2 regions of the Halobacillus amylolyticus genome follow, and region 1 is predicted to be linked to the other one. Evidence: predicted binding sites of a transcription regulator. Region 1 holds the regulator's gene; the other holds the start of a gene.
What was found. The regulator LexA, encoded in region 1, represses DNA repair genes until DNA is damaged. The targets are predictions, from matches to a motif close to CGAACATATGTTCG.
Positions count from the first base shown of each region.

Region 2: uvrB (excinuclease ABC subunit UvrB) is a predicted target of LexA. The motif match lies at 11,936-11,949, and genes of this name have one in related genera.

Region 1 is NZ_CP095075.1:660,849-677,651, forward strand. It holds gene MUO15_RS03520 (FbpB family small basic protein) at 72-215, opposite strand; gene MUO15_RS03525 (TlpA disulfide reductase family protein) at 269-871, opposite strand; gene acnA (aconitate hydratase AcnA) at 1,503-4,208, opposite strand; gene MUO15_RS03535 (DUF2621 domain-containing protein) at 4,506-4,934, shown strand; gene MUO15_RS03540 (CcdC family protein) at 5,040-5,501, opposite strand; gene MUO15_RS03545 (response regulator) at 5,537-5,896, opposite strand; gene MUO15_RS03550 (Na(+)/H(+) antiporter subunit B) at 5,918-6,346, opposite strand; gene MUO15_RS03555 (cytochrome c biogenesis CcdA family protein) at 6,414-7,118, opposite strand; gene MUO15_RS03560 (YneF family protein) at 7,355-7,582, opposite strand; gene sirA (sporulation inhibitor of replication protein SirA) at 7,657-8,082, opposite strand; gene tkt (transketolase) at 8,229-10,232, opposite strand; gene MUO15_RS03575 (DUF896 domain-containing protein) at 10,412-10,645, opposite strand; gene MUO15_RS03580 (YneB family resolvase-like protein) at 10,719-11,378, opposite strand; gene lexA (transcriptional repressor LexA) at 11,693-12,316, shown strand; gene MUO15_RS03590 (YjcZ family sporulation protein) at 12,564-12,686, shown strand; gene glnA (type I glutamate--ammonia ligase) at 12,997-14,328, opposite strand; gene MUO15_RS03600 (MerR family transcriptional regulator) at 14,349-14,753, opposite strand; gene MUO15_RS03605 (methionine gamma-lyase family protein) at 14,902-16,122, opposite strand; gene hflX (GTPase HflX) at 16,137-16,803, opposite strand, start outside.
Region 2 is NZ_CP095075.1:3,846,998-3,863,800, forward strand. It holds gene MUO15_RS19330 (hypothetical protein) at 1-145, shown strand, start outside; gene MUO15_RS19335 (PDZ domain-containing protein) at 55-1,065, shown strand; gene MUO15_RS19340 (ABC transporter ATP-binding protein) at 1,302-2,147, shown strand; gene MUO15_RS19345 (PAS domain S-box protein) at 2,286-3,686, shown strand; gene MUO15_RS21750 (diguanylate cyclase domain-containing protein) at 3,765-4,130, shown strand; gene MUO15_RS21755 (diguanylate cyclase domain-containing protein) at 4,061-4,357, shown strand; gene MUO15_RS19355 (haloacid dehalogenase type II) at 4,412-5,065, opposite strand; gene MUO15_RS19360 (hypothetical protein) at 5,159-5,365, shown strand; gene MUO15_RS19365 (COX15/CtaA family protein) at 5,600-6,481, shown strand; gene MUO15_RS19370 (DEAD/DEAH box helicase) at 6,616-9,816, opposite strand; gene MUO15_RS19375 (peptide chain release factor 3) at 10,127-11,710, shown strand; gene uvrB (excinuclease ABC subunit UvrB) at 12,020-14,005, shown strand; gene uvrA (excinuclease ABC subunit UvrA) at 14,013-16,803, shown strand, end outside.

The DNA of each region.
Region 1 (16,803 bases):
ACATCATGTAATCATGCCCACAGTCAAATATTTTTATTGTACGCTAAAAGTAAAAAAGCAGATCCCTTATTTTACGAAGGGATCTGCTTCATACGATTGTGATGACGTTGTTCAATTCGTTCATCAATTTGGTCGAGCAGCTTTTGGTCAGCTTTTATTAAGCGAATATTCTCTTGAACACGCTCGCTATAGGTTATTTTTTGTCTTCTTCTCATAAGAATCGCTCCTTTTGTTATAAAAGGATTCCCATGTTTAAAACAAAATATTCCTAATTTAACGCATTCTTCATTTTCACCATAAAGTCATAAGTCATCGGCCCGACCTTACGTGGCTGTTGAATGACACCATCCGTCCCGATGAAATATGTAGTCGGAAGGGCGATCGCTTGATAATCGTTGTTCACGTTAAGTTCCTTGTCTAATACGACTGGAAAAGTATATCCACCCTCTTCTATATAATTTCTCACTTTTTTTATACTGCTTTCGGAACCTGTGGCATTAACAGCGACAATTTGAATTTCGTCACCGTATTCTTGCTGAAACTTTTCCATTCTCGGCATTTCTTCACGACATGGGGGACACCATGTTGCCCAAAAGTTTAATATCACCTTCTGTCCACGTAAGTCGGATAAACTTAAAGTCTCCCCTGCAAGGGTCTCTAAAGTGAAATCAGGAGCTTTTTCTCCTACTTCGAGGCCATCTGGAGCGTTGGGTGGTGTGATACTTGTCCCTTCCTGTGAAGAATCTCCCGTGACGTTATACTCGACAACTTCACCTTCTGAAGATTCTCCCTGGTCCTCACTAAAAACATTAAACACTACAACACCTATTAAAACCATTAAAAAGAGCCCCGCTCCGATTTGTTTAATCATTCTAACCCATCCTTTTTAAGTATAAAGTTCAAAAAGGCAATAAAAGGAGTACCCCTATTATACATATCACACCAAGCGAGCAGACATGCCTTTACAATCCTTAAAATTATTTTTAACTGAATCAATTTCATGATTTAGGTGCCACGTGCCCCAAGGGATTCAAAACGTAAAAAAGAAAGCACCTCCCCAAGTTTAGTCAAGTTTTTGAAATCATTTTTATTAGGTTAAGGGCAGTAATCTGGAAGGCTCAATCTCAAGAGAGGTTTCCGTTGCCTTGGATGAAAAGGAAGGTCCGGGAAATCACTCGCTTTCCGGGGCGATGTGGAGCAACACGGATAGAAAAGTGATCAGACCTCTTTATAAAACTGAAACTAAAATCTGCTGGATAAGAATCCATTTTGAACCTTTTCGGAAAAGAGCCTTCTATTCTGCCAGTCTTTGGCATTTCAAAAAAGAGCAATTATTAAATTGATTCACCTGGTAAACTATTTATCCTTTATACATAACAATATAGATGTTTGCAATGTCTTGTAAAGCAGTCAGACCCATTGTTTGAAAAAATGTCATGAGGAAAGTCCTTGTGTTCATATTAAAAGGCCGCTCATTGAAGAGCGGCCTTTTAATATATTATTTAGCTTAATTTGTTACGTAACACCATTTGGAGAATTCCACCATGACGATAGTAATCTACTTCTACCTCACTATCAAAACGAGCAACGACGTCGAATTCCTTCTTATTCCCCTCTTCGTCTGTTGCCGTTACTTTTACAAGATCATGAGGCTTAACAGATTCATCAACTTGAACATCAATCGTTTCACGACCTGTTAATCCTAGAGATTCAATCGTATCTCCTTCTTTGAACTGCAATGGAAGAACACCCATCATCACAAGGTTTGAACGGTGAATACGCTCAAAGCTTTGAGCAATAACCGTTTTAATTCCTAGAAGATCTGTTCCTTTAGCTGCCCAGTCACGAGAGCTTCCCATGCCGTAATCATTACCAGCAATAACAACTAGAGGCGTTTGATCCTCTTTGTATTTCATTGCTGCCGTGTAAATAGGCATAACTTCCTCAGTCGGCCAGTACGTAGTGTAGCCACCTTCTGTATCTGGAGCTAACCCATTACGGATACGGATGTTACCAAACGTTCCACGCATCATCACTTCATGGTTTCCTCGGCGTGAACCGTAGGAGTTGAAGTTACGAGGTGACACGTTATTCTCCTGAAGGTATTCCCCTGCCGGCATATCTTTAGGAATAGCACCAGCTGGAGAAATGTGGTCAGTTGTTACGGAATCACCAAATTTACCAACAACGCGCATGCCATTAAGAGGTTTAACGGTTTCTGGATCACGAGATAACCCTTCAAAGAACGGCGGGTTCTGGATATACGTAGAATCATCGTTCCAATCATATAGAGGCTCATCTGTTGTGTCGATCTCATTCCATTTTTCGTTCGAGTTGAAGACATTCTCATACTCTTTACGGAAAATTTCAGGTGTGACCGCACGAGAGATTTCAGCTTTGATTTCCTCTTGTGTTGGCCAAATATCGTCGAAGTAAACAGGCTCGCCATCCTTATCAGTACCAAGCGCTTCCTTCTTGAGATCTATATCAACCGTTCCAGCCAGCGCGTACGCGACAACAAGTGGCGGTGAAGCCAAGTAGTTTGCTTTAACAAGCGGGTGAATACGGCCTTCAAAGTTACGGTTACCTGAGAGAACAGAAGAGGCTGTTAAATCATTATCAGCAATCGCCTTTTCAATCTCAGGAAGCAGTGGACCGGAGTTCCCGATACAAGTTGTACAGCCGTATCCTACTAAGTTAAAGCCTAACTGGTTCAAGTATGGCATTAACCCGGCATCTTCAAGGTAACGTGTAACAACTTTAGAACCTGGGGCAAGTGACGTCTTCACATATTCAGGCACATCAAGGCCTTTTTCAATTGCCTTTTTAGCAACTAACCCTGCTCCCAGCATAACGTGCGGGTTAGAAGTGTTTGTACAAGAAGTGATGGCGGCAATGGCTAAAGCACCTGTTTTCATAACTGCTTTCTTGCCATTGGCAAATTCAACTTCTGCCTCTTTATCAAACTCAGACTTGTCTAAGCCAAAACCGTGGTTTCCGGCTGGACCAGTAATCGCTTTAGTAAAAGATTCTTTCATTTGAGAAAGTGGAATTAAGTCCTGTGGACGCTTAGGGCCAGATAAGTTTGGCTCAAGGTCACTTAATTCAATTTCAACCAATGATGTGAATTCAGGATCTTCTAGAGACGGGTCATACCAAAGATTGTTCTCTTTGCAATATTTTTCGACAAGATCAATTTGCTCTTCACTGCGTCCTGTTAAACGCATGTACTCTAGAGATTCGCCGTCGACCGGGAAGAAACCACACGTCGCGCCATATTCTGGTGCCATGTTTGAGATCGTTGCGCGATCGGCAAGCGGCATTTCCTGTAAACCAGGCCCGAAGAATTCAACAAATTTACCAACAACGTTTTGTTCTCTTAGCTTTTGTGTAACTTTTAACGCTAAGTCAGTAGCTGTTGTTCCTTGCGGGAAACTTCCGTTAAGTTTAACACCGATAACTTCAGGTGCAGGGAAGTAGGACGGCTGTCCTAGCATGCCCGCTTCCGCTTCAATGCCGCCAACACCCCATCCAAGCACGCCAAGACCATTGATCATTGTCGTATGGGAGTCTGTCCCGACAAGTGTGTCAGGGTAAGTATCAACAGTACCTTCATCGTTCTCTTTCGCATGAACGACGTTTGCAATGTATTCTAAGTTTACTTGGTGAACGATACCAGTTGCTGGTGGAACAGCACGATAGTTATTAAACGCCTTTTGAGCCCAGTGTAGAAATTCATAGCGTTCCTGGTTCCGTTCGAATTCTAGCTCCATATTTGCATTTAACGAGTCAGCTGTACCGTATTTATCAACCTGTACAGAGTGGTCAATAACTAAATCTACCGGAACCTCTGGATTAATCTCATCCGGGCTTCCTCCCATATCAACCATTGCTTTACGAAGTGAAGCAAGGTCAACAACAGCTGGAACACCAGTGAAGTCTTGTAAGATTACACGGGAAGGTTTAAATGGAACATCTTCCCCTTTTGATTTACTAGTTCCCCAGTTTGCTAGACTCTCCACGTGACCATCATGAATCACACGTCCATCATGCTGACGAAGCAGAGATTCAAGCAGAATACGAATGGAGAAAGGCAGACGGGAAATCTTGCCATGTCCCGCATTTTCTAAGGCTTTTAGATCGTAATAGTTGTACGTTTTGCCATTTAAGTCAAATTGTTTGCGAGCATTAAATGCATTGCTAGCCATATTCCTTTTACCCCCTCATCAAAATTAAACGGCGAGGCTGTGTACCAGCTTCCCCATTCCCCAAAAAAAATGTTCATTTGTATCCTTTTATATAAAAGTTCACAAATATGCACCCTTTATTTTAAATGAAAACGATTAATATGTAAAATATTTAGACATCATTTTTATAACTTCGACAATCCTCTTACCATGACACCTTATAAAGCTCACACTTCTTCTTGTCTTTCCCTGCCTAAACTTTTATAATTATAATTGTAATCTACGTTAAACTATTTAAATTATGAAACAGGTGATATTATGTCAGGTGGCTTTGCCCTATTTATTGTCGGGTGGATTGTCATCATGGTCACGCTTATGGGAATTGGCGGTTTTTTCATGTTTCGCAAGTTCCTTAAGCGAATGCCAAAAGAAGATGGAAAATCAACCATTGATTGGGAAGAACACTATATAGAGCGGACGCTCCATATGTGGAAACCAGAACAAAAAGCATTGCTTGAAGAACTTGTTTCCCCTGTTCCTGAGTTATTCCGAGACATTGCTAAGCAGAAAATTGCCGGGAGAATTGGACAAGTGGCCATAGAAAAGAAATGCTCCAAGATCACACAAGACGTCATCATAGAAGGGTATATTCTCGCTACACCTAAACGTGATCATAAATTTTTAATCAAAAAGCTTAACGAAAAAGAAATTGACATTACACCATACCAGCCTTTATTTGACCGCTAAAAAGCTCATGCTATTGAAATAGCACGAGCTTTTTTAAATTCAAAAAAGTATATTCTGCGAGCTGAGAAACCTCCTGTCACGGTCAAGAGGCTTTAATTTAACTAGTTATAATGTTCTTTCTAGTTGTAAGTATTGCCTGAGCATGGCTAAACGCCATGTTACGATCATGCCAAGGGCCAGCAGGAAGAACATCCCGCTCATTTGCCCGAAAGCTATCGTCTGCCCGATGATAAGCTTAAGTACAATACGCAATATAAGTAGTCCAAATAAAATAAAGACGAACGCTTTTGACGGCTTTAAATAAATCTGATCCTCCCGCACTTCAAATTTTGATGTACGGATGAGAAAAAATGAAAAGAGAATCCCCACACAAACTGCCTCAGCAACCTGGCTCCACTGCACGCGAAAAACCGGAAATAAAAACATGAGCGCCCCCGTACTCATAAAAAGTGGAGGTAAGATAATCTTTTTCACGCTGGCAGGCCTTCTAGCGGCCCGAAGCCGGACAAATATCATTACAGTAGCCATAAACGCAGCTACCACTGTGCTTGCAATAATCCAAAACATAAAGATTTCACTCTTTCTAACAATTCCATAATAAGTTAATTCAACACTCGTTCGATCGCCTCTAACACATGCGGTTCATCAAATGGCTTCACAATGAAATCTTTTGCCCCCATTTCAATCGCTTCAACGACCATCTTCTGCTGTCCCATAGCTGAACACATAATTACTTTTGCACCTTTAAAAGCAGACTTAATTTGTTTGAGAGCATCGAGGCCGCTCATCTCAGGCATGGTTATATCCATCGTTACTAAGTCCGGATTTAATTCATGAAACATCTCAACAGCCTCTTTGCCATTTTCTGCTTCCCCAACTACATGGTGCTGAGCTTTCTGTAAAATATTAGTCAATGTAGCCCGCATAAACTTTGCATCATCTACGATTAGTATTCTAGCCATCCTGCCCCTCCTTACCGAATATTACTCGGTATCATTCGCGACCGTTAAAATGATGGTCATGGAGATACCAATTACGGTCAAATACACCCCTAAATCAAATAATAGAGCGGTAGCTAATTCTGTTCTCCCTAAAATAGGCAGCTGGAAATAAGCGAAAGTTTGGCTTAAGAATGGTTCGCCAAAGGCAAACGAGCCTGCACCTGTAGCAACAGCAATTAGCAGCCCGGTAAAAGTCATGTAGCGAAAGTTAACGCGAATCACTTTTTCCATCGCATTCAGGCCATAAGCCATATACATAAGAACAAGGGCCGCAGCAGCCATCAATCCTCCGATAAAGCCTCCACCAGGAGCATTGTGCCCAGCAAAAAATAAATAGACTGAGAACCCAAGAAGGATAAAAGCAATAATGGATGTCGTCGTTCGTAGTATTAAATCGTTTGTCCTAGTCATAAACAAGCTCCTTCAAAAAGTTTCAATATGTTTATCATAATACAAAGTTCATTGAATTGCCATCTAATTAAAAACCTTGGAAGCCGAATAATCCCGCAAGATAGGAAGTTAGTTTCGTCATCCAATCGAAATACAACGCGATCCCCATGAAAATCATAATATATCCGCCAATTTTCATAATTTTGCCGCTATGTCGTTTGATCCAGTCCAATTTCCCAATAAAGAAAGAGAGGACTAAAAATGGAATAGAAAATCCGAGGGAGTAGGATATCATCATCACAAGAAATAAGTCCGGATTATCAGCTGCAAGCGCCAATACGGAAGCTAATATCGGCCCCATACAAGGTGTCCAACCTAGTGAAAATGTCAGCCCGATAATAAATGAACCAAGATAACCGGCAGGACGGTTTTTAAAAGTGATTTTGCGATCCTTCATAAGAAATTGGAAGTTGAACACCCCGATGATCACAAATCCGAAAAAGATGATCAGAATGGCTCCCACTCTCCGGATAATCTCCTCATTTTGAATGAAAAACTGGGAGAATAAAGATCCTGAAAATCCTAAAATTATAAAAATAATTGTAAAACCAAGCAGGAACAATATTGTGTGAGTGAGGCTCTTCTTCTTAAGCATTCCATTATCTTCTTTTAATTCATTTATGCTCATCCCCGTTATGTAGGATAGAAAAACTGGATACAAAGGAAGAACACATGGTGATATAAAAGAAAGAAAGCCTGCACCAAATGCTAAAAATATATTTATATCTGACATAACAACACCTCCACGTTCAGACTCGAGTCCTATTGTATCAAAACAAATTCAAAAAAACGATTATTCAGTTGTGAACATCTGTTGACGTTCGTTTAGAAAAAAGCAGAAATAGGCACTAAGTATTCTCTATGGCTTTCTCCCTTTTAATGCTAGGGGATCTGGATCGCAGCTAGATCCCCTTTTGCAAATCAAAAACCCTCTCTTCCATATGTATGGAAGAAAGGGCTTAGCAATTATCATTTATTCTGTTGATTATTCATCGAACGCATCATCTGATTAATCTTCTTCTGTGATGGCTTTTGACCCATTTGCATCATCATTGTGCGCAACATTTGCTCATTAATTGGCGGGTTCTTCTTTAAATAGTTCATCATATATCTTCTCGCTATGAAAAAGCCCAAGGCTACTCCGCCAATGAGAGCCAAAACGGCAATGATGATCACCCATACTATGCCCAAAGTCATTTAAACGTCTTCCTCCTTCGTATTGTCTCCCATAACAGTATAGTAAAATGCTCATAGGAATACAATAGGGCATTTTACGATAACAGACGCTGACTTGAAAGAGGGGAAACCCATCCATAATGCTCTCCGTTTTCCTCTACAATAAAAAACGTTTGATCACACATTCTTAGTGGTTGAAATAGAACCCTTTCTGCCTGCCAGAGGCTGTCACACTGCAATAGACAACAGCTTTTCTTATTTACGATTATATCATAATTTTGTTCATAATTGAATAAATGCCCATTCTTATTTATAGAGAATGGGGTTACCTTTGATCCCTTACAAAGATCTCCCAGCCATTCATTAAAAGAGAAATCTTCGGTTATATAATCCAATTGTTTTTGATGTAATTTTGATTGAGGGAGACGCATGCACTCCTGGAAAAATCGTTTTAACATTTCTACTTTATAGTAATAGTGTTCACAGACTTCTTGTCTAATTGCATAGATCACAAATTGCATAGCTCCATCACTCCTTGTTCTTGATTATACAGAGCCTCGAGCGAACAATTTGTCACAATATGACTAACTAGTCCAACGATTTTTGTCAAAACTGAAAAACTTAAAAGCGGACTACTGTATTTTGATATACAGTAGTCCAATTCTATTTATTTATTCATTAAGCTTTCCGCGTGTTTGACTACATTTTCTACGGTAAAGCCATAATTTTTAATGACAGTCTCTCCTGGAGCGGACGCGCCGAATGTATCGATGCCGATGATAGAGCCATCAAGGCCGACATAACGCTCCCAGCCAAAAGATGCACCCATTTCAACCGCAAGACGGTTTCTCACTGCATTCGGCAATATTTTTTCTTGATATTCTCTTGATTGATTATTAAAACGATCGAATGATGGAATACTTACCACTCGTACATCATAACCTTTGGTCTTGAGTTCTGATTGTGCTTGTACAGCTAGCTGTACTTCAGATCCCGAGGCCAGCAAGATCCCATCAGGTGTTTGTTTATCGGAATCACTTAGAATGTATGCCCCATGTTTCACTCCCTCGTAAGCTTTTTCACTTGTACCTTCAAGTGTCGGCAAGCCCTGGCGAGTCAGTACAAGTGCTGTTGGAGTTGTATTTGACTCAAGAGCAATTCTCCAGGCTGCACTTGTTTCATTTCCGTCTGCAGGACGAATTAAGGAAAGGTTTGGCACGGCTCTTAGGGAAGCCAGTTGTTCAACAGGCTCATGAGTAGGCCCATCCTCGCCAACAGCTACAGAGTCATGCGTAAATACATAGTTTACAGGCAGATTCATAATAGCAGATAAACGCAAGGCTGGACGGAGGTAATCACTGAAAACAAAGAACGTACCAGCATAAACTTTTAACCCACCATGCAGTGCCATACCGTTTAGCGCACAAGCCATGGCAAACTCACGGACACCAAACCAAATATTACGACCTGCATAATTTTCACGTGAGAAGTCCTCTTCTCCTTCTACCGCCGTTTTATTGGAGCCGGCAAGATCGGCACTTCCACCAAAGAAGTAAGGTACAACTTCGGATAATGAATTAATGACCTTTCCTGAGGCTGCACGTGTTGCCGGGCTATCCTCTGCAGTAAATGTTGGCAGGCTGTCTTGCCATCCTTCAGGAAGTTCGCCATTAATGGCTTGTTCCAATTCTTTACCAAGTTCAGGATATGATTCCTTGTACTGTTTCATTAAATCATTCCACTGTGCTTCTTTATCTTCACCATTCGCTTGTACTTTCTTTTTGAAATCTTCATATACTTCTTCAGGAACTTGGAACGGTTCATGTTCCCAGCTATAATGTTGTTTCGCTGCTGTAACCTCTTCTTCTCCGAGCGGTGCCCCATGAGAAGCAGACTTACCAGATTTATTAGGTGAGCCATAACCGATCACTGTTTTAACTTCAATCATTGTCGGCTGTTCGGTGTTTTGTTTTGCTTGTTCAATGGCTTTGCTAATATCTTCTGTATTCGTTCCATCTTCTACACGAATGACTTGCCAGCCATAAGCTTCATAACGTTTCTCAACACTTTCACTAAAAGAACGATCAAGATCCCCATCCAATGAAATATCATTAGAATCATAAAGCACGACTAATTTCCCTAAGCCTAAGTGACCTGCTAAGGAAGCGGATTCTTGAGATACGCCTTCCATTAAATCACCATCGCCACAAATCGCGAAAGTGTAGTGATCAACGACGTTGTATTGTTCACGATTATATTTAGCCGCTAGATGTGCCTCTGCCATAGCCATTCCTGTTGCCATTGAAATTCCCTGGCCTAATGGTCCAGTGGTTGCTTCCACACCGTCTGTATGATGAACCTCTGGGTGACCGGGTGTTTTTGAATCCCATTGACGGAACGATTTAATATCATCTATCGTTACGTTATATCCTGAAAGGTGCAGCAAGCTGTATAACAGCATTGATCCATGACCTGCTGATAAAACAAAACGATCACGGTTAAACCAGTGTGAATTTCCTGGATTGTGGTTCATAAATTTTGTCCAAAGGGTGTAAGCCATTGGGGCCGCTCCCATGGGCATCCCTGGATGACCTGATTGCGCTTTTTCAACTGCATCAATAGTAAGTGTTCGGATAGTATTAATAGATGTTTGTTCAAGGCTTGAAGCCATGTCAACATTCTCCTTTCGTCTTCCCATATATGTATCATGTATTATCCTATAATGAAAATGAGCAAGTGACAAGCATTGTTATTGTTATTCACCAATCTTCTTAATAGACATCCATTACTTTTCCCTAGATTCACAAAGCTAAACAAAAAACCGTACCCACAATGAGTACGGTATATGATTTAATGTTTTTTTTCATTTTCCTGCATTTCTTTCAGCTTTTTCGGTGTAACGTCCTTCCCGTTTGGGTCCACAACAGTCATACCTTTCAACTGATTTTTAAAGGATTTACGAACATTCTTTAAATATTCTTGACGAAGTTCTTGCTGCTCCGTCTTTTCAGCTTTATTTAAACCTTCACCTTTAGATTTATTAGCTAATTCATTAATTCGTTTCAGTTTTTCATCTGCTAACATTTTCACATACCTCCTTAACTGGTATTGGCCATGAAAAAGACAAGCGTCATATGACACTTGTTATATAGTAATATTACCTATTTTTCTGTTGTTTTTCAAGCGTAATGAACTCTTGGTATCGACGATGCACAGTAGCCTTAGAGACATCGTAACCCAGTCCTCTTAGTGTCGCTGCGATCTCGTTAAAGGTTAGTTTGTTGTTTCTTAAGCGAACAACTTCTTCAACTGGAAAATCAACCCGTGCTCTGCCGGGAGCAAGATGTTGATTCGATAAGTTCTTAGATGGATCGTATCCACTCTCAACGGCCTTCTTCATCCCTCGCCTAATCTTCATATTATGTATTTTGCGCTGGTATTCTTCAACAACTCCTACAATCTGCAGCACCATGGAATCCGATTCAGAAAATTGCAGTTCCCCTTCGTGTGATAACGAATAGATACGAACATCCAGCTTTTGAAGTTGATGAAAAAGTGCAATTTTGGTATTTCCTCTGCCCAATCTCGTCTCATCTTGAATAATAAGAACATCTGCTTTTCCATTTGAAAAATGGTCCAGCAAGCGGAAGACCCCTTCACGTTCAATATCATATCCGCTTGCTTGCTCTTCAATACAATCTACCACTTCGATTGATTGGTGTTCGGCCATCGCCATTAATTCAGTCCGTTGTCTTTTTAATGAAGAAACTTGTGCTTCTTTCTCCGTGCTTACACGGCAATAGAGAATTGCTTTCATGCTGTACCACCTCTTGTTTTTTCAACCCAAGGATAACTGATTTATATACTTGTGACCATAGAGTAATATAAAAAGGCTAGACCAGCGGCAAATAATAGAATATACGTGATATCGAGTTTTGAAAGTTTGTTGAACATATAATATACCCCCTATTAAGGAACAACCGTTCTTAGAAACGTTTGTTCGTGTTTGTTAATTTTAATTATATACGAACAAAAGTTCCTGTCAACTGTTTTTTCGAACGCTTGTTTGTATTTTTTGAAAACGCATGGTACAATGTGGTTATTATAATTCTATGTACGAGGTGGCAATCTATGAATAAACTTTCGAAACGTCAACAAGCAATACTAGACTTTATTAAAGAGCAAGTCTTACTAAAGGGGTACCCCCCATCCGTAAGAGAAATCGGACAATCCGTCGGGCTTGCTTCGAGTTCAACCGTGCACGGACACCTTTCCCGCTTAGAAAAAAAAGGCTACCTTCGACGGGACCCTACGAAACCCCGAGCGATAGAAGTCATTGATTTAGAGGAGAACCAAAGCGTTCCCCGCACCGAAGCATTTTACGCACCGGTAATAGGTAAAGTTACGGCTGGCTCCCCCATTACAGCAATAGAAAATATCGAGGAATACGTCCCTCTTCCTGACTCATTAGCAGGGTCAGATGACAATACGTTTGTTTTAGTTGTACAAGGTGATAGTATGATTGAAGCGGGTATCCTGAATGGAGATATGGTGATCGTTCGCCATCAACAGACAGCCGAGAACGGGGATATTGTTGTGGCTATGACAGAGGATGAGGAAGCCACAGTGAAGCGTTTTTTCAAAGAAAAGAAGCATATTCGACTACAGCCTGAAAATGCAACCATGGAACCGATTATATTAAATGATGTTTCAATACTAGGTAAAGTAGTCGGTCTTTACCGCACCGTTCATTAAAAAAATCCGAGAGCTAAATCAATTGCTCTCGGATTTTTAGTTTAGGAAAATTTATCACGCTAACGTGGTGACTTGTAATATTGCTGACCTTTATAGTTTTTTCCGCATCAAGTTAGCAGCTTAAATTGATGCATAATCTATGCCTCTGGTTCAATTGCTGATATTTTATGAAAGTCTGACAAATGCCCTCTACATTGCTATAGTCATTACATATAATGAACTATTAACTGATAAAGGAGGTATAGATATGAGTTACGGCAATTACGGATCAGGATTTGCCTTGATCGTGGTTCTTTTCATTCTTTTGATCATCGTAGGTACTGGCTTTAACCGCGGTGGATACGGTGGTGGATTTGGTGGAGGTTTTTAATAAAAACTCTCCAGTAGTTTTTGAGGATAGATCTATTATCCTTCCTTCATAACTAGTATTTTAGCCTATCCAGAGTAACAAGTAACCCCCTAAGCTTAAACATTTCCGTTGAAACGTTTACCTTCTCTCACCTTTGACGATGGTACAGACGATAAAGGGACAGTGACCCGCATCCTCTGTACCATCTTTTGCAATGATAGCTTTATACCTGGCCCTCCCGCAAAAATCCAGAGCTCTGTTGTTATGCCTGCTTTTGTTAGCGATTTAATTAAAAAACCTTGACGCTCCCAGCGCCAAGGCATTTCAAAGTTTAATAAGTTTGTAGATATTGCTCGCGCTCCCATGGATGTACCTGAGTACGGAACATATCCCACTCTATTTCTTTCGCTTCAATAAAGTGTTCAAACAAGTGCTCTCCAAGCGCTTTTACCATGACTTCATCTGATTGCAGCTCAAGAAGTGCATCAGAAAGTGTTGCAGGCAGATCCTTAACGCCGTGGGCTTCACGCTCTCTTTTGTCCATTACATAGATGTTACGATCAACTGGTGCTGGTGCCTCAAGCTTGTTCTCAACACCATCAAGACCAGCAGCAAGCAGCACTGCCATAGCCATGTATGGGTTTGCCGCAGGGTCAACACTACGCACTTCAATACGCGTGCTTAACCCGCGAGATGTCGGCACACGAACGAGTGGACTACGGTTTTGACCTGACCAAGCAACATAACAAGGTGCTTCGTAACCAGGTACAAGACGCTTATAGGAATTGATAGTCGGGTTGGTTACGGCTGTGAAGTTAGTCGCATGCTTTACAATTCCGGCTGTAAATTGATAAGCGACATCAGATAACTGCTCTTTTCCATTTTCATCAAAAAAGGCATTGCCATCCTCAGTGAATAGTGACATGTTGGCATGCATACCAGATCCGTTCACACCAAACAATGGTTTAGGCATAAAGGTTGCATGTAATCCATGCTGGCGTGCAATGGTCTTAACTGCCAGCTTAAAAGTTTGAATATCGTCGCAGTGTTTTACTGCATCAGAATATTTGAAATCGATCTCATGTTGTCCCGGAGCCACTTCATGGTGAGAAGCTTCGATTTCAAAACCCATCTCTTCAAGCTCAAGCACAATATCACGACGGCAATTTTCACCTAAGTCTGTTGGTGCTAAATCAAAATACCCGCCTTTATCATTAAGTTCCATCGTTGGTTCGCCATTTACATCCAGCTTGAAAAGGAAAAATTCAGGCTCTGTTCCGATATTAAAGGCCGAGAAACCTAGTTCTTCCATTTTCTTTAAATTACGCTTTAGATTGTAACGTGGACATCCTTCAAATGGTGTCATATCAGGGTTATAAATATCACAAATAAAGCGTGCTACCTTACCTTTTTCAGATGACCACGGGAAGACAACAAATGTATCAAGGTCTGGTACTAAGTACATGTCTGATTCTTCAATACGAACAAATCCTTCGATGGACGAACCATCAAACATCATCATTCCATCAAGAGCTTTATCTACTTGACTTACTGGTATTTCAACATTTTTAATCGTGCCTAGCATATCCGTGAATTGCAAACGGACAAACTTTACATTTTCCTCGTCAATCTTCTTGAAAATTTCTTCTCTCGTGAATCCCATTTGTCTCCTCCTATGCTACTTTAGTGGAAGAATCGTGATAATTCTCCCTGTCTTATACTTGCCTTCCCTTGCCTTCCCGCGGTGAACAGTTCTCGCTGTAACATACGGCGAAGCTCTTTGTCAGTGAGTTCATTATGAACTTCTTCCATTTGGTCTCCACTGTATGGCTCATTCTCCGGCTGATGGGTAAGCGTAAGCACCTGTTTAATTCCAGCCATATTCACGCCCTTTTCAATAAGCGCTTTAATCTCAAGCAAACGATCAACATCATTAAAGGAAAAAAGCCGTTGATTGCCGTTTGATCTAACTGGATTAACTAACTGATGCTTTTCGTAATACCTGATTTGCCGGGCTGAAAGATCAGTCAAGGATTGTACAATCCCCATCGGGAACAACGGCATCGAACGACGAACTTCATCACTCATCGATTTGCCACCCCCAAAAGAAATTCTAATTACATTATACGACAGTCATTATAGATGTCAAGAGATGTTAAGTAAGTTAACATGGAAATTCACAGAAAAAACTGAAGAATGAATGTCCTTCAGTTTTTATGTATTGATCAACATTCTCTTAATTTAATTGTTGCACTGCCTGTGAGACAGCGATTTTAACGTGAGCATACGTGAGCCCACCTTGAACAAAGGCGGTATAAGGAGGGCGCAGCGGACCATCTGCTGTCAATTCGAGACTCGCACCTTGAATAAAAGTTCCCGCGGCCATAATAACATCACTATCATAACCAGGCATCGGGCTTGGATGTGGCTTTACATGGGAGTTGATCGGCGACGCCGCTTGGATAGCTTGGCAGAAACGGACCAGCTGCTCATCCGTATCGAAGTTTACAGATTGGATCAAATCTGTTCGCTTAGCATGATAACTTGGTGTTGTTTTAAAACCAAGAGTTTCCAGCAATTTAGCGGTAAAAATCGCTCCTTTTAATGCTTCTCCGACAACATTCGGGGCCAGAAAAATACCTTGGTACATTTCCTGTAAAGTATTCAAACTAGCCCCCGTTTCTTTTCCTAGTCCAGGAGCTGTTAAGCGATTTCCGCACAGTTCGATTAAATCCCCTCTACCTGCGATATACCCACCTATCCTAGCGATCCCGCCACCTGGATTCTTAATCAGCGATCCAGCAATCAAATCCGCTCCAACTTCAATCGGCTCATTCTCCTCAACGAATTCGCCGTAGCAGTTATCGACAAAGATGATGACATCTTCTTTTATTGACCTGACAAAAGCGATCATCTTCCCTATTTCCTCGATTGAAAAAGAAGGACGATCCGCATAACCTTTGGACCTTTGGATGGCGACAACCTTTGTACGTTCTGAGATAGCAGCCTCTACTTTAGGCTGATCAATCTCTTGATTATTTTTTAAAGGGATCGCTTGATAGGTCACGCCAAAATCCGTTAACGAACCCTTATCTTCTCCACCTTGTTTTCCGATAACTTCCTCGAGCGTATCATACGGTTCACCAGTAATATACACCAGCTCATCCCACGGACGCAACACACCAAACAACGCCGTTGTAATGGCGTGAGTTCCTGAAATGAGCTGGTGTCTGACTAAAGCATCTTCCGCTTTAAAAATTTCAGCATATAATTCCTCTAAAGTATCTCTGCCGAAGTCGTCATATCCATAACCTGTGGTGGGGTTAAAATGCGAGTCTGACACCTTAAGCTTTTGAAACGCGTCTAATACTTTTCGCTGATTTTTCTCAACTAAGGCTTGTACGTTTTCATGCTGCGAGCGAATTTGTTCTTCTACAGCTGACACTAGTTCGTTCATCTTACTCTTCCTAACTATTGTAATATCTTGTTTTTTAGAGGGTGTTCAGGATGGATATACCCATGCAAAGCGTACCCTTCTCTATCTTCGTGAAATTTTATCGTTGTTACAATGCTCCCACTCTTGAATTGTTGCAGACGTTTACCTTGGGAAGCAGGAATGAATAAGCTGTATTCATACCATTCCTCTTTAAGTACTTCTTCTACTTTATCAAGGATACGCTTTATATCAATGCGATCATGCACACTTACAGAGAGTGATGGAAACGTACTAGGTATAAAATCATCACGAAGTAAATCTTTTTTATTGTAAACAGTAAGTGTCGGCAAATGATCTGCCTGTAAGTCTCTGAGCAACTTGCCGACCGTTTTTTCCTGTTCTTCGTGATCAGGATGGGAAGCATCGACCATATGAATGATAAAGTCAGCTTCCGTTACTTCTTCTAATGTTGAACGGAAAGCTGCAATTAATGTTGTCGGCAAATCCTGAATAAAACCAACCGTATCGGAAATCAACGCCTTAAATCCAGAAGGAAGGCTGACTTGCCGCGTTAAAGGGTCAAGGGTAGCAAACAGTAAGTCTTCTTCAAATGAATCGCTGTCTGTTACTTTGTTAAAAAACGTGGATTTCCCGGCATTCGTATAACCTACGATCGCTATTTGGAACGCATAATTATCTTCA
Region 2 (16,803 bases), 970 kb from region 1:
ACGTAGAAGTTTTGGAACAAAAGTGTTTGATATATTCGCTGAAGGGAGGAGTACATGGCGTGTTTCGATCATCGGTGGGTTGCTCTTATCCTTAATAGCGATTGGCGGGGGATCGTTTTCAACTACCCCTTCTTACTTCTATTAAGTGTAGTGACTGTTATTTTAAGTCTTACATTAAAACTGACTTGGCTATCGGCTGCCTATACATTCGGTTTGACGTACTTGTTGCTTCTAGTGGCTCCATACATACCTGCTGGCGTTCTTCCTGATGATTGGCTTGTTGTTCTAGAAAACACTTCTCTCACAGGTGTTGCGCTGACAATGAGTGTACTATTAATCATCGAGGGTGTGATTTTGGCGAAAACCTCTTCGAGAAGAACCTTTCCTGAACGCGTCAAAGGCAATCGTGGTAAGATGGTTGGTCAACATCGAGTGAAGAAGCTTGTCCTCATTCCAATGGTAGGTCTTCTTCCAGGTGGAATGATTGAACCTTTGGCCCCATGGTGGCCGCTATTTTCAATTGGTGAAAACAGCTATGGTTTTATACTTGTGCCTTTATTATTAGGATGGGAATGGGTTGCCCGTGCGCAAACACCGAAGTTGGTAGCCATGAAGATAGGACGTCAAACAGTGGCTATTGCTATCCTATCTTTCGTGTTATCTGTTGTGGGCTTATATGTGCCTATTCTGTCTCTTGCAGCGGTGGCAGTAAGTTTGTTAGGAAGAGAAGTGATCTACGCAGTCCACCGGATACGTGAGAATCGTCAACCGTTTTTCACAGCAGATCATAGAGGGGTAAGGATTCTTGGGACGATACCAGGAAGTCCGGCTGATGAGATGGATTTGCTGCCAGGGGAGTTGATTGTGAGGGTGAATTCTATTCCTGTTACGTCTGTCGAAGAATTTTACGAAGCCTTACAAACGACTGGAGCATTTAGTAAAATTGAAGTGAGAGACTTTAGAGGAGAAAATCGTTTTACACAACGTGCCATGTATGAAGGCGAGCATCATGAGCTCGGAATCTTATTTGTTCAGGAGGCTGTTCGTGAACAAATCGCGGAATAAGCTCCCTTTTGCTAAAAGCTTTGATTTCAAGGCTTTTAGCTTTTTTTGTTCTAGTATAAGGGGTTGATACATAAGATTTCCTAATGAAAATGATTCTCAAATTCATTGACAATGGTTTATTTTGCCCATAAACTAGAAAGAGTAGATGAAATGAACGAGGATTTTTCAAAATAGATAATGATACTTAACCAACATACAAATGGAGATTCAGCATTTGTAAAGGGGAGATATAGCATATGGATTCACTGTTGGCAAACGATCTGACACTAGGGTATGGAGATCAAGTGATCATAGATTCTTTAGACATAAAGATTCCTAAAGGTGAGGTAACTGTATTAATCGGCGGAAATGGCTGTGGAAAATCCACATTGCTTCGTTCTTTAGCACGACTATTAAAGCCTAAATCGGGGCAAGTTGTGCTTGATAGCTCGGATATATCAAAGATGCGCACAAAAGATGTAGCTAAGAAAATGGCAATTTTGCCCCAAAGCCCGACAACGCCTGAAGGGTTAAGTGTTTATCAGCTCGTGAAGCAAGGACGTTATCCTTACCAAAGCTGGGCAAAACGCTGGGCGCAAGAAGATGAGGAAGCCGTTAATAAAGCACTTACAGATACCAACTTATTAGAATTGAAACACCGGTCAGTGGACTCGTTATCCGGCGGCCAACGTCAGCGTGCATGGATTGCGATGACTCTAGCACAGGATACCGATTTACTATTATTAGATGAGCCGACGACTTACTTGGATATGTCACATCAAATCGATATACTCGATTTACTTTTTGATCTTAACAAGGATAATGGACGTACAGTTGTAATGGTTCTGCATGATATTAACCTTGCCTGTCGATACGCTGATCACATTGTCGCTGTAAAAGATAAAACAGTCTATGCACAGGGCAAACCTGAAGATGTAATTAACTGTGATTTAATGCAGCATGTCTTTGAAATGACATGTGATGTTCGGGAAGATCCTATTTTCGGTACGCCCATGTGCATCCCCCATGGCAAAGGACGCTGCTTAATTAAGCAAGCGCAAGCAGAAGCACAAGAACAGACAGTTCAGAGACAGACGGTTTAAATTTAAAAAAGTCACGAATGGGCAAAAATTCCTATTTGTGGCTTTTTTTTATGGATGAGTTCGTGTAAAATTTTGAATAAAGAGATAAGATTAATACGTATAGGAGTATGTAATGAATTCGGAAATGAGGAGATAGGTATGAAATTCATCGAAGGGTTACATAAGGGGAACAGCCTGCAAAAAGCAGTGTTTCAAGCACCAGATAGGCATGTCCTCCGTATCCTTATGGAGGGGATGTCCGATTTTGTGTTCCTCATGGAAGTCATTGATTACGATATGTATAAATATTTATATATAAATCATACGTCTGAACAGTGTTATCAGCTGGACCGCTCGAATTGGGAGGGGAAGCTGATAGAAGATATGCTTGAACCTGAGAATGCGTCGTACATAAAAAGCCATTATAATCAAGTTGTTGAGACAGCTGCACCTGTTACGTATAGAGATACAGTAGATATTAATGGGTATGAATTTGCCGGGCAGACCTTACTGACGCCATTTAGGGACGAAACAGGCAAGGTCGTCCAAATATTAGCGATCACAAGAGATATTACTGAACTTGCTAAAAAGGAGCAAGAACTTGATACAGTTAATGCTGTCTATCGTTCTTTACTAAAAAATACAGCAGATGCGATTCTTATTGTAAATCTTGACGGGGAAGTCTTAGAGTCCAATCTAGCTTTCGAAAAATTGTACGGATTTACAAAGGAAGAATTAAAGGAAGACCGCTTTCCTTTTGTTCCCTTTTCCTTGAAGTCGGAAGCAGATGAACTAATTGAAAAAGCAGTCCGGAAAAAGCATATCTCCGCTTATGAAACGAAACGTCGTCATAAAAATGGAGTCTGGATCGATGTCTCAGTGAGCGTTTCACCTATATATGGGAACGATGGAGACGTCATAGGAGTTAGTTCGGTCGTAAGAAACATTAGTGAACAAAAGGTCATGAATCAGAAGTTAAAAGCGATTCATTCTCGGTATCAATCCTTGTTTGAATTTAACCCATACCCTGTCGTCACATTAACATTAAGAGGAACAATTACAAAGGCCAATCCAGCTATGCTCCAAATGCCCAACTTCGAGGAAGAAGAACTTCTGCATTCCTCTTTTACAAAATGGATCCACGAGGAAGACATAGATCATGTCCATCAGCATATACGAGGAAGCTTCTCTGGAAAGAAAATATGGTTTCAAACCCGGTTGATCGCAAGGAGGGCTGAAAGGATTGTAAACGTATTCCTGACTCCGATTTTAACGGGACAGCGAAAAGCGGGTATGTATGCCATTTTGGAAGATATTACTGAAAAAGAGGTAACAATGAGAGCATTAAAACAAAGTGAGGCTAAGTTTAAGCTGATTGCCGATCATTCACAAGACCTTATTTCTGTCTTTAGCCCTTATGGAAAACTTATGTATGGGTCCCCCTCGCATGTGGACTTTTTTGGCTTTGACCCTGTTGATGCTGATGTTGATAAAATAGCGACAGTTGTCCATCCAAAAGAAATGGATCAATTAGTTGAAAGTTTTTGTTCATTGTTATAGGGGTACACACCCATTTTCTATGAATCCTCGGTTCTTGAATTCTCTCAAAGAATGGATATGGTTTGAAGGGGGACCCCTGTGTTAGATGATCAAACTAGGGTGACTCACATTGTTGTAGTTTGTCGAGACATCACTGGACAAATCAATTATGAAGAGATGCTGAAGAGATATGCCTTCTATGACTATTTGACAGAGTTACCGAATCGCCGAAAGTTTGAAGATTGTTTAACGGAAACTTTGGTACAATCGAGAGAAGGTCGTGGTCTGTTTGCGCTTCTTTATTTGGACGGCGATAGTTTTAAACAGATCAATGATGAGCTTGGTCACGATAAAGGGGATGCTTTTCTAAAATTAATAGGCAGGCGGCTGACCCATTGGGGGATAGCAAGGCTGTCATTGCAAGGATCGGTGGGGACGAGTTTGCTATTTTACTTAAGGATTTAGATGGTATTGAGGAAGCAAGGAAGAAGGCAGAGGATTTGCTTATTAAACTTAGAGAACCCTATCAAGTTAGTGAACATATCGTTTATTCTTCATTTTCTATTGGTGTATCCTTTTATCCGTTCGATGCCGATACGAAAGAAGAACTATTTCACAGGTCTGACCAGGCGTTATATTATGGGAAACAACAAGGTAAGGACACGATATTTTTTTATCAAGATATTAACTGAAAACAAAGGATGGCTTCGGATCCTAACATTCAGGAACCCGAACCCATCCTTCAGTTATTTATTTGGGATCTCTTGTAAGTCAGTTAATATGTGGTTCGGTTTTAAGCCTAGTTCAGGCCACTTTGCTCCATTACGATTTACCCAGGCAGTATGAAAGCCATAGTGTGTGGCCCCAGCAATATCCCATGGATTACTTGAGAAGAAAAGAATCTCTTCTTTTTGTTGATTCAGCTTACTTTGCGCAAATTGATAAGCCTCTGGGTGAGGTTTATACACTTTCGTATCATCTGCACTAATGAGTGAAAAGGTGTTGGTAAGCTGATTGTTTTCAAGCAGCGGCTGTAACATGGACCGTGTTCCATTTGAGAAGATCGTCAATTGTTTATCAGGATTTTTTTCAGCCAAATGAGATACTTCAGAGTATGGTTGCAAATGTTGATATTGGTCCATCAGTTTTTGAACGGTCTCGTCATTATATTTTACGTCGTTCATGGCAAGTGCATCAACTAAAGCCCACTTTGTAACGGTATCAAAAGGTTGATACCCTTGAATAAGCTGACGAATCATAAAATAATGAACTTGACGTTGCCGCCACTCTTCACTTATTGATGGTCCCTTCTCTGGATAATGACCGTGTATCGTATCTTTAACTGAATGGACGTCAAATAAGGTTCCATACGCATCAAATACATAAGCTTGGTAACTCATCAGGAATCGCTCCTTTCTCAGTTTAGCGTACCCTTTCCTGTTTTTGGTTAAACGAGTAAAGGATGACAGACGAGATACAAGAAGAGTACACTAATGACTAGAAGAGCCGGGGAGGGCTATGAACATGCTGTATCATGGGTATCGGACATTTTTGCGACAAGAGAAAATCGATATGTAAAATGGTTCATCTATTTAGCGATCCGCAGGGAAGCTGTTCAAAGCATTGCTGCTCCTGTGTTCCTGCATTCACTTGTCCATCACTCATTTGCACACCCTGGCGTTTCGTCCTCCCTCAGTTAGGTCATTCCCTTTTTGTATGGGGAATGGCCTTTTTCATCATACTTGTATGGAAGGACAAGGGAACGAGCCTGCGCGGTGATCGTTTGCGTCTGGTTCGGAGAACGGAAGACGTTCACAAAAAATTCATGAGGATGGAGACACTTTCTGCTCTTGCTTTATGCTAATTCATGATATGATTTGTTAGATAGAATATTTATATTAAAATTGTATTTTCAATAGAGAAAGGGTAAGACGATGAAGAAATTCTCAGTTTTAACTACATTCGTCACTTTTCTTGCACTCATCCTTGGAAATTTGGTTGTGGCAACGAAATCAGGTGATGCTTGCGGAACGACATGGCCGGTTTGTAATGGGTCAATCTTTCCGGATATTACAAACTACCACGTAATCATTGAATATTCCCATCGCTTAATGGTTCCATTACTTGCTATGCTTACGTTTATTAATGCGGTAGGGGCAATCTATAAGCATCGTGAAAGACGTTCTGTCTTTATCTTGGCGGTTATGAGCCTTGGTATGCTTGTCTTTCAATCATTAATCGGCGGCTTGAACGTCTTATTGGGAACACCTCCAGGGTTTACAACATTAGACGTTACATTCAGTCAAATTCTTCTGCTCATATTAGTGTTACTCAGCTACAGTCTTCATACAAAGAAAGTTGAACTGGATAAGACGAGCTGGTCAACGGTCAGCCAGAGTTACCGTGCCTTTCTAATAGGGTTTTCGATTTATATGGTTCAAGTCATCTTAGGTGCATTCTTCAAGCATAGTGCAGCTAGTAATGTGATGCTTGATATCCCTGCAATGGAGTATTTGACGAAAAGTGAATCAATTGCCAACATGCTTTACTCGCTTCACTGGGTTGCGACAGTGGTCATTTTCGTTGCCGCTATTTGGTTCGTTATTTATGCGTCGAAATTTAAATACCATATCACATTATCATGGTTGTATTTAATCTCGATCTTGCTGAATGCTGTTGTTGGATTTGTGATTGTCGTGACAGGAAATGTTGTCATTGCTTCTTCGCTTCACATGATTCTGTCAACGATAACAACTGTGATTGGCGGCTGCATCCTAGGCGGGTATTGGTTTAAATTGCAAAAGAGAACGGTATAATTCATTTGTGAGGCGCTGGTGAAAGCTTGGCTTTTACCCCGTCCTTTTATGTAAAAAAATAAAAGCTATCCTGGTAAAGTTTTAAGATGAACTTTATCAGGATAGCTTTTTTATCCTTCATGAGGGACAGTTACTTATTGAAACAGTTCTCGAATCTCCTTTTCGCTTAACGATGTAAGCATCGATTCGCCCGGTTGGATAATCTGGTCAACTAAATCCCGTTTTTTCTGCTGCAGCTGGAAAATTCGCTCTTCAATCGTTCCCTCAGAAATCATACGGATGACCTGAACGACTTTCTCCTGACCGATCCGATGGGCACGGCCAGCCGCTTGCTCCTCAATAGCCGGATTCCACCATAAGTCATAGAGAATCACGGTGTCTGCTCCCGTTAGATTCAAGCCTGTACCGCCAGCTTTCAAGGAAATAAAGAAGGCATCTTTATCGCCTTCATTAAATTGCTCAACCATGTCAACACGCTGCTCACTTTTCGTGTTGCCGTCTAAATAAAAAGCGTCAATTCCCGTCTCTGATAATTCTTGATGAAGAATTTTTAACATGCTTGAGAATTGGGAAAAAATAAGCACGCGATGGCCACTGCTTTTCAATTCGGAAGCTAGTTCTTTAAGTTGCTCAAGTTTCCCGGATTCCCCTTCATAATTTTCTAGGAATAGTGCCGGATGACAGCAAATTTGACGAAGGCGTGTGAGTCCGGCTAAGATTTCGAGTTTTCCACGCTGAATTCCTTTCGTAGCAATTGTTTCCTGGATATCTGACTGAATTTTTTCTAGATAAGCTAAATAGACTTCCTTTTGTTCCCGTGTCAGTTCAGAATACTGCACCGTCTCTAGCTTATCTGGCAGTTCTTCAAGGACCTCCGTCTTCATCCGTCTTAAAATGAACGGGCGGGTCATGCGGGCAATTTTTTCTGGCTTCATTTGCAGGAACTTCTTTTTACTCGTGTAAAATCCCGGCATGATCGTTCGAAATAATGACCAAAGCTCATTCAAAGAGTTCTCGATGGGTGTGCCGCTTAACGCGAAACGATGGGTGGCTCGTAAGCTACGAACGGCTTGGGCCGTTTTCGTTGCTTCATTCTTAATCGCTTGTGCCTCATCTAAGATCATTGCGTGAAAGGTCATTTCCTTATAGGCAGGGGCGTCCTGTCTAAGTAAGGGATAGGAAGTGATCAAAATATCTGCCGTGCTTTGTTCGATCTGTTCCCTGCGTGTCATAGGATCGCCAGTGATTACTTGAACCGACAATGTCGGGGAAAATTTCTCGAACTCTTTTTTCCAATTGTAAACGAGTGATGCCGGTGTAATGATCAGGGCCGGGTTTTCCATAAGCTGCTGTTCTTTTTCATACAGAAGAAAGGCAATACTTTGGACCGTTTTTCCAAGTCCCATGTCATCGGCTAATACACCGCCTAACCCATAAGTAGCAAGAGTCTTCAACCAGCGAAAACCTGTTAGCTGATAAGAACGGAGATCGGCTTCCAGACGATCAGGTGGATCAACCATCAGTGATTCCGGAGATTGCAGACGCTGAACGAGCTGATTAAATCGTTCATCGCGCTCTTTTGCTTCGAGACGAAGGGCGTCATCTACTTGTAGGCTGCGTGCCTTAGAAACTTGTAAAGAGTGGTCATCGATATCTGATGCACTCAAATCAAGTTCATCTGCAAGTCGCTGAAATCGTTCAAAGGAATCTGAGGTGAGCGAGAGTAAGGCACCGTCAGATAAACGATAGTATTTCCTTCGTTCAATAGCAGCTTTCAAGGCAGACGTCACATCATCGTTTGATATGCCTTCAATTCCAAAGCTTACATCAAGCCAACTGCCATCACTTTCGATTTGAACGGATGGGATAAGCTCACGATGTTGGTTGTCGAGCAGCGAACGAACAGATGAAGATGTGTACACTTCAGCCAGCTCACGCAGTTCTGGTAAATACTCACTGATAAATTCTTCAAGGACCTCATCCTCTTCAATATAAACCGTTTCCCCGTCAAACTTAAATTCGGCTTGTTCAATGATTTGGATGATCGCTTGTTCAGTCTCACTTTCACGTTGAATAATCACCTGGCTTGAGGGTTCGAATTTAGTGAAAGGGTGAATTGTATGCTCTCCGTAATGAAACTGCACATCAATTGTCAATGACCAATTGGTAAAGTCAAGATAGACCTGAGGCTTCAGCTCTTCTTGAATAATTTTTTCTTGTGCTGTTTGGTTTAGCTGCACATCGGCAATCGTTTCGAGTTCGGGAAGAACGTAAGAAACGATTCCTTCCATATCCATTTGGCCGACGGTGTGGTTTCCGTTCGAATTATAGGGAAGCAGTGAGTGTAATGTGCGAACAATCTCTTCTTTTTTTCGATCAAGCAAATAAAACCCAGCATCTTTGTAAAGAAGATGATAATCCTTTAAATATTCATAGGATTTCAGCTGATTCATATGCATATGATAGCTTCCGCGTTCTTCAGAAATGTAAAAGGAGAGGTCAGGGAATTCCTCATTTACGTGTAAAGCTCCTGTATTTTCTCCACGTTCAATCACTTCACAATGTTGATTTGCAAGCAGCTGAAGTAAATCAGGTGCGAGAGAAGGGGGGAGAGTTAATATCTTCTGCTCCCCGGTATTCCAGTGACGATCGTAAAAAAGCTCTTGTTCGTAGGCGCGTGATAGCATCTGAAAGACGTGCTCATCTTGATCTGTTAAATAATGTTCAGCGGGATCATAGCTAAACTTTTTTGAAAGCCTGTATGGTTGTTCTCGTTGAATATGCTGGAGGAGTTCACGAATATCTTTGATCACGTAAGCATAATTTTCTCCGAGCTTCAGTTCTATGCCAAGGGTCTTGCTGCCTAATAATGATTGAATATGCAAGAAGTAGTCGATGTGTAAAGGGCGTTTAGCAGCACGAGTGTACTTATTCTCTTGACGGTCTCGGAATGCTTCGGAAAGTCTTGTGCCGAAGACGCGGTCATTCTTCATTGGTGCAAATTGTTCTTGGTTCTCGACCTTTTGTGTCTTCGGTGATGAATGCAAAATGGCTTGTTCACGAATAGCAAAGAGAACGGCCGCGATGTGCTTACAGCTATAGTAAGAATTGTAAGCAGGACATTCACAAGTCGCCTCTAAGTCGTCATCTTCAAAAAAGAAAACGCGTACTTCATAATCATGAGTACCCGTTACTACAGCGCGCCAGGATCTGATGGCGCTATTGTGGGAAAGTCCGTACACTTTACCCTGGTTGTAGTATTTCTTCCCACGTTCGTAAAACGTTTCACCGGTTATTTTCTTTATATCATTAGGTTGTAAAAGGTATGACTGCATAGCTGGCATCCTAACTGTCTTTTTTTTCATTATAACAGGAGAAGGGGTGACATTTCTTCCTAAAGCCCTGTTTCCTTTTTTCTTCCACCTCAGGTCATCCAGTATCTGGATGACCTGAGGTGGAGGAAAATTCCAGGATTGATTTTACTGGTGGGTTGTGCTACCTTTCAAGGTATGGAGAAATATAAATTGAGGAGGCCGCTTGCTCGAGTGAGCGGCTTTTGTATGGAGTGAAGAGGCCAATGTGATACGTAATATCCTGCCTATAATATGCTTGAGTTAAATAGATTACGATTTGGAGGATATCACGATGACGATACGAGATGAAATGAAAAAACGCCGCACGTTTGCAATTATTTCCCACCCGGATGCGGGGAAAACAACGATAACAGAGAAGATGCTGTTATTTGGAAATTTAATTCGCTCAGCAGGAACAGTTAAAGGAAAGAAATCGGGTAAATTTGCCACCTCTGACTGGATGGAAATTGAGAAACAGCGTGGAATTTCTGTCACCTCTAGCGTAATGAATTTTCCTTATAAGGATTACCAAGTCAATATTTTAGATACACCAGGTCACGAAGATTTTAGTGAAGATACGTACAGAACATTAACAGCTGTAGACAGTGTTGTCATGGTCATTGATGCAACAAAAGGCATCGAGGCACAAACGCTTAAACTGTTCAAAGTATGTAAAATGCGCGGTATTCCGATTTTCACTTTTATCAATAAAATGGACCGTGAAGGACGCGAACCTCTTGAATTAATGGAGGAAATCGAATCGACATTGAACATTGAGACCTACCCGATGACATGGCCGGCTGGAATGGGGAAGCGTTTCTTAGGTGTGTTTGATCGTCACAATGAGCAGTTTGTGCAGTACACTGGAAACGAGGAAGAAACGTATATCCCTTATGACGAGCTTGAAAATCATAAGGAATTGACGGAAGATGCAACTTATCAAGAAGCAGAGGATGAAATGCTGCTAGTTGATGAGGCAGGAGATGGTTTTGACTTGGAGAAAGTGATGAAAGGGGATCAAACACCTGTCTTCTTCGGTAGTGCGCTTGCGCCATTTGGTGTAGAAACCTTTTTCAATACGTTTATAGACTTTGCCCCTGAACCGGCTCCGCGTCGTTCCACAGAAGGGATTGTTTCACCTGATCAAGAAGAGTTCTCCGGTTTTATTTTCAAAATACAAGCCAATATGAATCCACAGCACCGCGACAGAATTGCCTTTGTACGAATCTGTTCAGGGAAGTTTGAACGTGGAATGAATGTGACGCTGTCCAGAACAGGGAAAACCTTCAAGCTCGCCCAGTCCCAGCAGTTTGTCGCCTCTTCAAGGGGTACGGTGGAAGAGGGCTACGCGGGCGATATTATCGGAATTTATGATCCAAATATCTATCGCATTGGTGATACAATAGTGACAGGCAAACAGAACTTCGAATATGATGAGCTGCCGCAATTCCCGCCAGAACTTTTCAAAAAAGTAACGGCCAAAAACGTGATGAAATCGAAGCAGTTTAAAAAGGGATTGGAGCAGCTTGTTCAAGAAGGTGCGATCCAGTTGTTCAAGCGGTACCGTTTTGAAGATTATATTATTGGTGCGGTCGGTGAGCTTCAATATGAAGTGTTCGAGTATCGTATGAAGAACGAATACAACGTTGAAGTCGAGCTGACATCTATTGGGGAGCGGATTCCTCGCTGGATTGCAGAGGAACAGGTGGATGAGTCCATGTTTGATGAACGTAATATGCTTGCTGTTGATCGGGAAGGATTTCCGCTTGTTTTATTCAAGAACGATTTCTCATTACGTTGGTTTAAGGATAAGCATGAGGATATCGAATTAATTGACCTGTTTGAAGTCAATCAGTATGATCAATCCTATCAGTAAAAGATCGAAAAATCTCACTACAGCTTTATGTAGTGAGATTTTTTGATCATTCCGCGTAAGTGTGCAATAAAGCTGCCAAATACGCAATTATGCTTGCAAACCGTGCAATTAAACTGTTAAATATGCAATTAATCAATTTTATGTGCAATTATGCGAGATTTCGTGCAAATAGTGTTCCTGGTAACATATCAAGCCTCCATTCCAGGCGTTTCAAAAAATGAAAACCGAATGTTTGTTCGTTTTATGTTAGAATGGTAAACTATTGTGGTAGACTATGGATGAATAGTGTATTGAACGGAGGTTGTCATAATGGAAACGGAGAATCGATTCGAATTAGTATCTGATTATGAGCCACAAGGGGACCAGCCTAGAGCGATAAAGGAACTGGTTGAAGGAATAGAGCGCGGTGAAAAGCATCAGACGTTACTTGGTGCAACGGGGACAGGGAAAACATTTACCATGTCCAATGTGATTGAACAAGTGAATAAACCAACATTGATTATTGCCCACAATAAAACACTGGCGGGTCAATTATATAGTGAGTTTAAGGAATTTTTCCCAAACAATGCAGTCGAGTACTTTGTTAGTTTCTATGATTACTATCAGCCGGAAGCTTATGTACCGCAAACGGATACGTTTATTGAAAAAGACTCCAATATTAACGATGAAATTGATAAACTGCGTCACTCGGCAACGACCTCCTTATTTGAGCGGAACGATGTCATCGTTGTTGCAAGTGTTTCTTGTATTTATGGGTTAGGTTCTCCGGAAGAATACAGCAGTCAAGTGTTATCTATCCGTCAAGGCATGGAACGTGATCGTGATGAACTGCTTAGACTCCTTGTAGATATCCAATATGCGAGAAACGATATCGACTTTCAACGCGGAACCTTCCGCGTACGCGGGGACTCGGTTGAGATCATTCCGGCATCAAAAGAAGAGCATGCGATACGTGTTGAGTTTTTTGGTGATGAAATTGATCGGATCCGTGAGATCGATGTTCTTACAGGAGAAATTGTTGGAGAACGAGAGCATGTTGCGATTTTCCCGGCATCACACTTCGTAACAAGGGAACAAAAATTGCAAAAAGCGATCAAAAATATAGAGGAAGAAATGCACGTCAGAGTGAAAGAGCTTAAAGATCAAAATAAGCTGCTTGAGGCACAGCGCCTTGAGCAACGGACGAATTATGATTTAGAAATGATGAATGAAATGGGTTTCTGTTCGGGCATTGAGAACTACTCCCGTCATTTAACCTTTAGGGAAGAGGGAGCGATGCCTTATACTCTGCTTGATTATTTCCCTGATGACTTTCTGATTATGGCTGATGAATCACATGTGATGCTCCCGCAAATTCGCGGCATGTATAACGGAGACAGAGCACGTAAACAGGTGCTTGTGGATCATGGATTTCGACTTCCTTCTGCTCTCGATAACCGTCCACTGACGTTTGGAGAGTTCGAAAAGCATATCAACCTGATCACATATGTTTCTGCGACCCCAGGAAATTATGAACTAGACCATACTGAGAAATTGACCGAGCAAATCATTCGTCCAACCGGGTTGCTGGATCCTGAAATTGAAATCCGTCCGATTCATGGTCAAATAGATGATTTAGTTGGTGAGATCAACAAGCGCAGTGAACGGAATGAACGTGTGCTTGTAACAACGCTAACGAAAAAGATGTCCGAGGATCTTACTGATTATCTGAAGGATTTAGGAATAAAAGTAGCTTACCTGCATTCGGAAATTAAAACTTTTGAGCGAATTGAAATTATTAGAGATCTAAGGCTTGGCAAATATGATGTTCTTGTTGGAATCAACCTTTTAAGGGAAGGTCTGGATATTCCTGAGGTTTCATTGGTTACCATATTAGATGCGGATAAAGAAGGTTTCTTACGTTCGGATCGTTCGCTTATCCAAACGATCGGACGAGCCGCGCGTAATCAAAATGGAATTGTTATTATGTACGCAGATAAGACAACGAAATCGATGCAGTATGCCATCGACGAGACCTACCGACGCCGCGAGAAGCAAATTGCTTACAATGAGGAACACGGAATTACTCCAACAACAATCAATAAACAAATTCGTGATGTCATTCAAGTGACGAAGGTTGCTGAAGATAGTACCACATACGGGACGGAGAAAAAGCCTTCAGAAATGACCAAGAAAGAACGCGGCGAATTGGTTGATAATCTCGAGACAGAAATGAAACAGGCAGCTAAGGACCTTGACTTCGAAAGAGCAGCTGAGCTGCGCGATATTGTTTTGGAATTAAAAGCGGGAGGATGATTGGCTTATGGCCAGTAAAAATATCAGTATTAAAGGAGCAAGAGCTCACAATTTAAAAAATATTGACATCGACATTCCTAAAAATAAACTTGTGGTCATGACGGGACTTTCTGGCTCAGGGAAATCATCCCTCGCCTTTGACACGATTTATGCTGAAGGGCAGCGCCGCTATGTAGAGTCACTAAGTGCCTACGCTCGTCAGTTTCTAGGGCAGATGGATAAGCCTGACGTAGATTCAATCGAAGGTTTATCGCCGGCGATATCGATCGATCAAAAAACGACGAGCCGTAACCCGCGTTCAACAGTGGGGACGGTTACAGAAATCTTTGACTATTTACGTCTGCTTTTCGCGAGAATCGGCCGGCCCACCTGTCCAAATCACGGCATTGAAATCGACTCGCAAACGGTACAGCAAATGGTCGACCAAATTATGGAGCATCCAGAACGAACGAAACTGCAAATTCTATCGCCCGTTGTGTCAGGACGGAAAGGTGAACATGTGAAGGTCTTTGAGCAATTGCAAAAAGAGGGATATGTTCGCTTAAGAGTGGATGGAGAAATGCGCGAAATCTCCGAGGAATTCAAGCTTGAGAAAAATAAAAAGCATTCAATTGAAGTCGTTGTTGACCGAATCGTTGTTAAGCAGGGAGTTGAGGGGCGTTTATCTGATTCCCTAGAAACGGCGCTTACCCTGGGATCAGGGAATGTCATTGTTGATGTAATCGATGGGGAAGAAATCAGCTTCAGTGAGCATCACGCTTGTCCAATATGCGGGTTCTCGATTAGTGAACTTGAACCGCGCATGTTTTCCTTTAACAGTCCTTACGGGGCATGTAATCGTTGTGACGGTCTTGGCACACAGCTTGAAGTCGACATTGATTTAGTGATTCCAGATTGGAATAAATCGTTAAAACAACATGCCATTGCTGCCTGGGAGCCAACAAGTTCACAATATTACCCACAGCTGCTTCAAAGTGTTGCAGATCATTATCAAATTGACTTAAACAAACCTGTGAAAGATTTGCCAAAAGAGCAGATGGAGCGAGTTTTATATGGCAGTGGCAATGAAAAAGTCTTTTTCCGTTATGAGAACGACTTCGGTAAAGTCAGAGAAAATGAGATTTTTTTCGAAGGGGTCATCCCGAATATTTCCAGAAGATACCGGGAAACGAGCTCTGATTTTATCCGCGAACAAATGGAAAAATACATGGCTCAAAAGTCATGCCCGAAGTGTAAGGGAAACCGCCTGAATCAAGAAGCTTTAGCTGTGTTAATTAACGGTGAACATATTGGCCGGACAACTGACTTTTCTGTGACAGAAGCGAAGCAGTTCTTTGAATCGTTAGAACTGACTGAGAAGGAAGAAACGATAGCCAGGATGATTTTAAAAGAAATTTGTGAGCGGTTAAGTTTTCTCGCTAACGTTGGACTCGATTATTTAACATTATCGAGATCTGCTGGAACACTGTCCGGCGGGGAAGCTCAGCGAATTCGGCTGGCCACTCAAATTGGTTCTGCTTTAACAGGGGTGTTGTATGTGCTTGATGAACCATCGATTGGTTTGCATCAGCGCGACAACGACCGGCTGATAAAGACACTTAAACGTATGAGAGATTTAGACAATACGTTGATTGTTGTGGAACATGATGAAGATACGATGCTTGCTGCTGATTATTTAATCGATATCGGACCAGGGGCAGGTGCCCACGGCGGTGAAATTGTTACACAGGGAACACCGAAGCAAGTGATGCGAAACGGGAAATCGTTAACGGGCCAATACTTGTCTGGGAAAAAGTTTATTCCGTTACCCGCTAAGCGCCGTAAGCCGGATGGCCGCTATCTTAAGATCAAACAAGCGGAAGAAAACAATCTAAAAAAAGTGAATGCTAAAATTCCTCTAGGCTTATTTACAGCCGTAACCGGTGTTTCCGGATCAGGGAAAAGTACGTTAATTAACGAAATCCTGTACAAGTCGCTTTCTATGAAACTGCATAATGGTAAACAAAAGCCAGGAAAGCATAAGGAAATTCAAGGAATCGATATGCTTGAGAAGGTAATAGATATTGATCAGTCACCGATTGGGCGGACACCGCGTTCAAACCCTGCCACGTACACAGGAGTTTTTGATGATATTCGTGATGTTTTTGCACAGACAAATGAGGCGAAAATTCGCGGTTATAAAAAAGGCCGTTTCAGTTTCAATGTGAAAGGCGGCCGATGTGAAGCATGCCGTGGGGATGGCATTATTAAAATTGAAATGCACTTCCTGCCTGATGTATATGTTCCGTGCGAAATATGTGACGGGAAGCGCTATAACCGTGAAACATTAGAAGTAAAATATAAAGGGAAGAGTATTGCTGACGTCCTTGGAATGACCATTGAAGAGGCACTCGACTTTTTTGCTAATATCCCTAAAATTAACCGGAAACTGCAGACAGTCGCCGATGTTGGACTTGAATACATTAAGCTTGGCCAGCCTGCGACGACATTATCGGGCGGGGAGGCACAGCGGGTGAAGCTGGCTAGTGAACTCCACCGTCGTTCTAACGGTAAATCCTTTTATATACTGGACGAACCGACGACAGGTTTACATGTCGATGATATCTCACGGTTACTAAATGTCCTGCAGCGTTTAGTTGAGAATGGTGATTCTGTATTAATTATCGAACACAATCTTGATGTGATTAAAGAAGCTGATCATATTATTGATCTTGGTCCAGAAGGCGGCGAAGGAGGCGGGCAAATCATTGCGACAGGTCCCCCCGAAAAAGTAGCTGAAGAACCCGAATCTTATACCG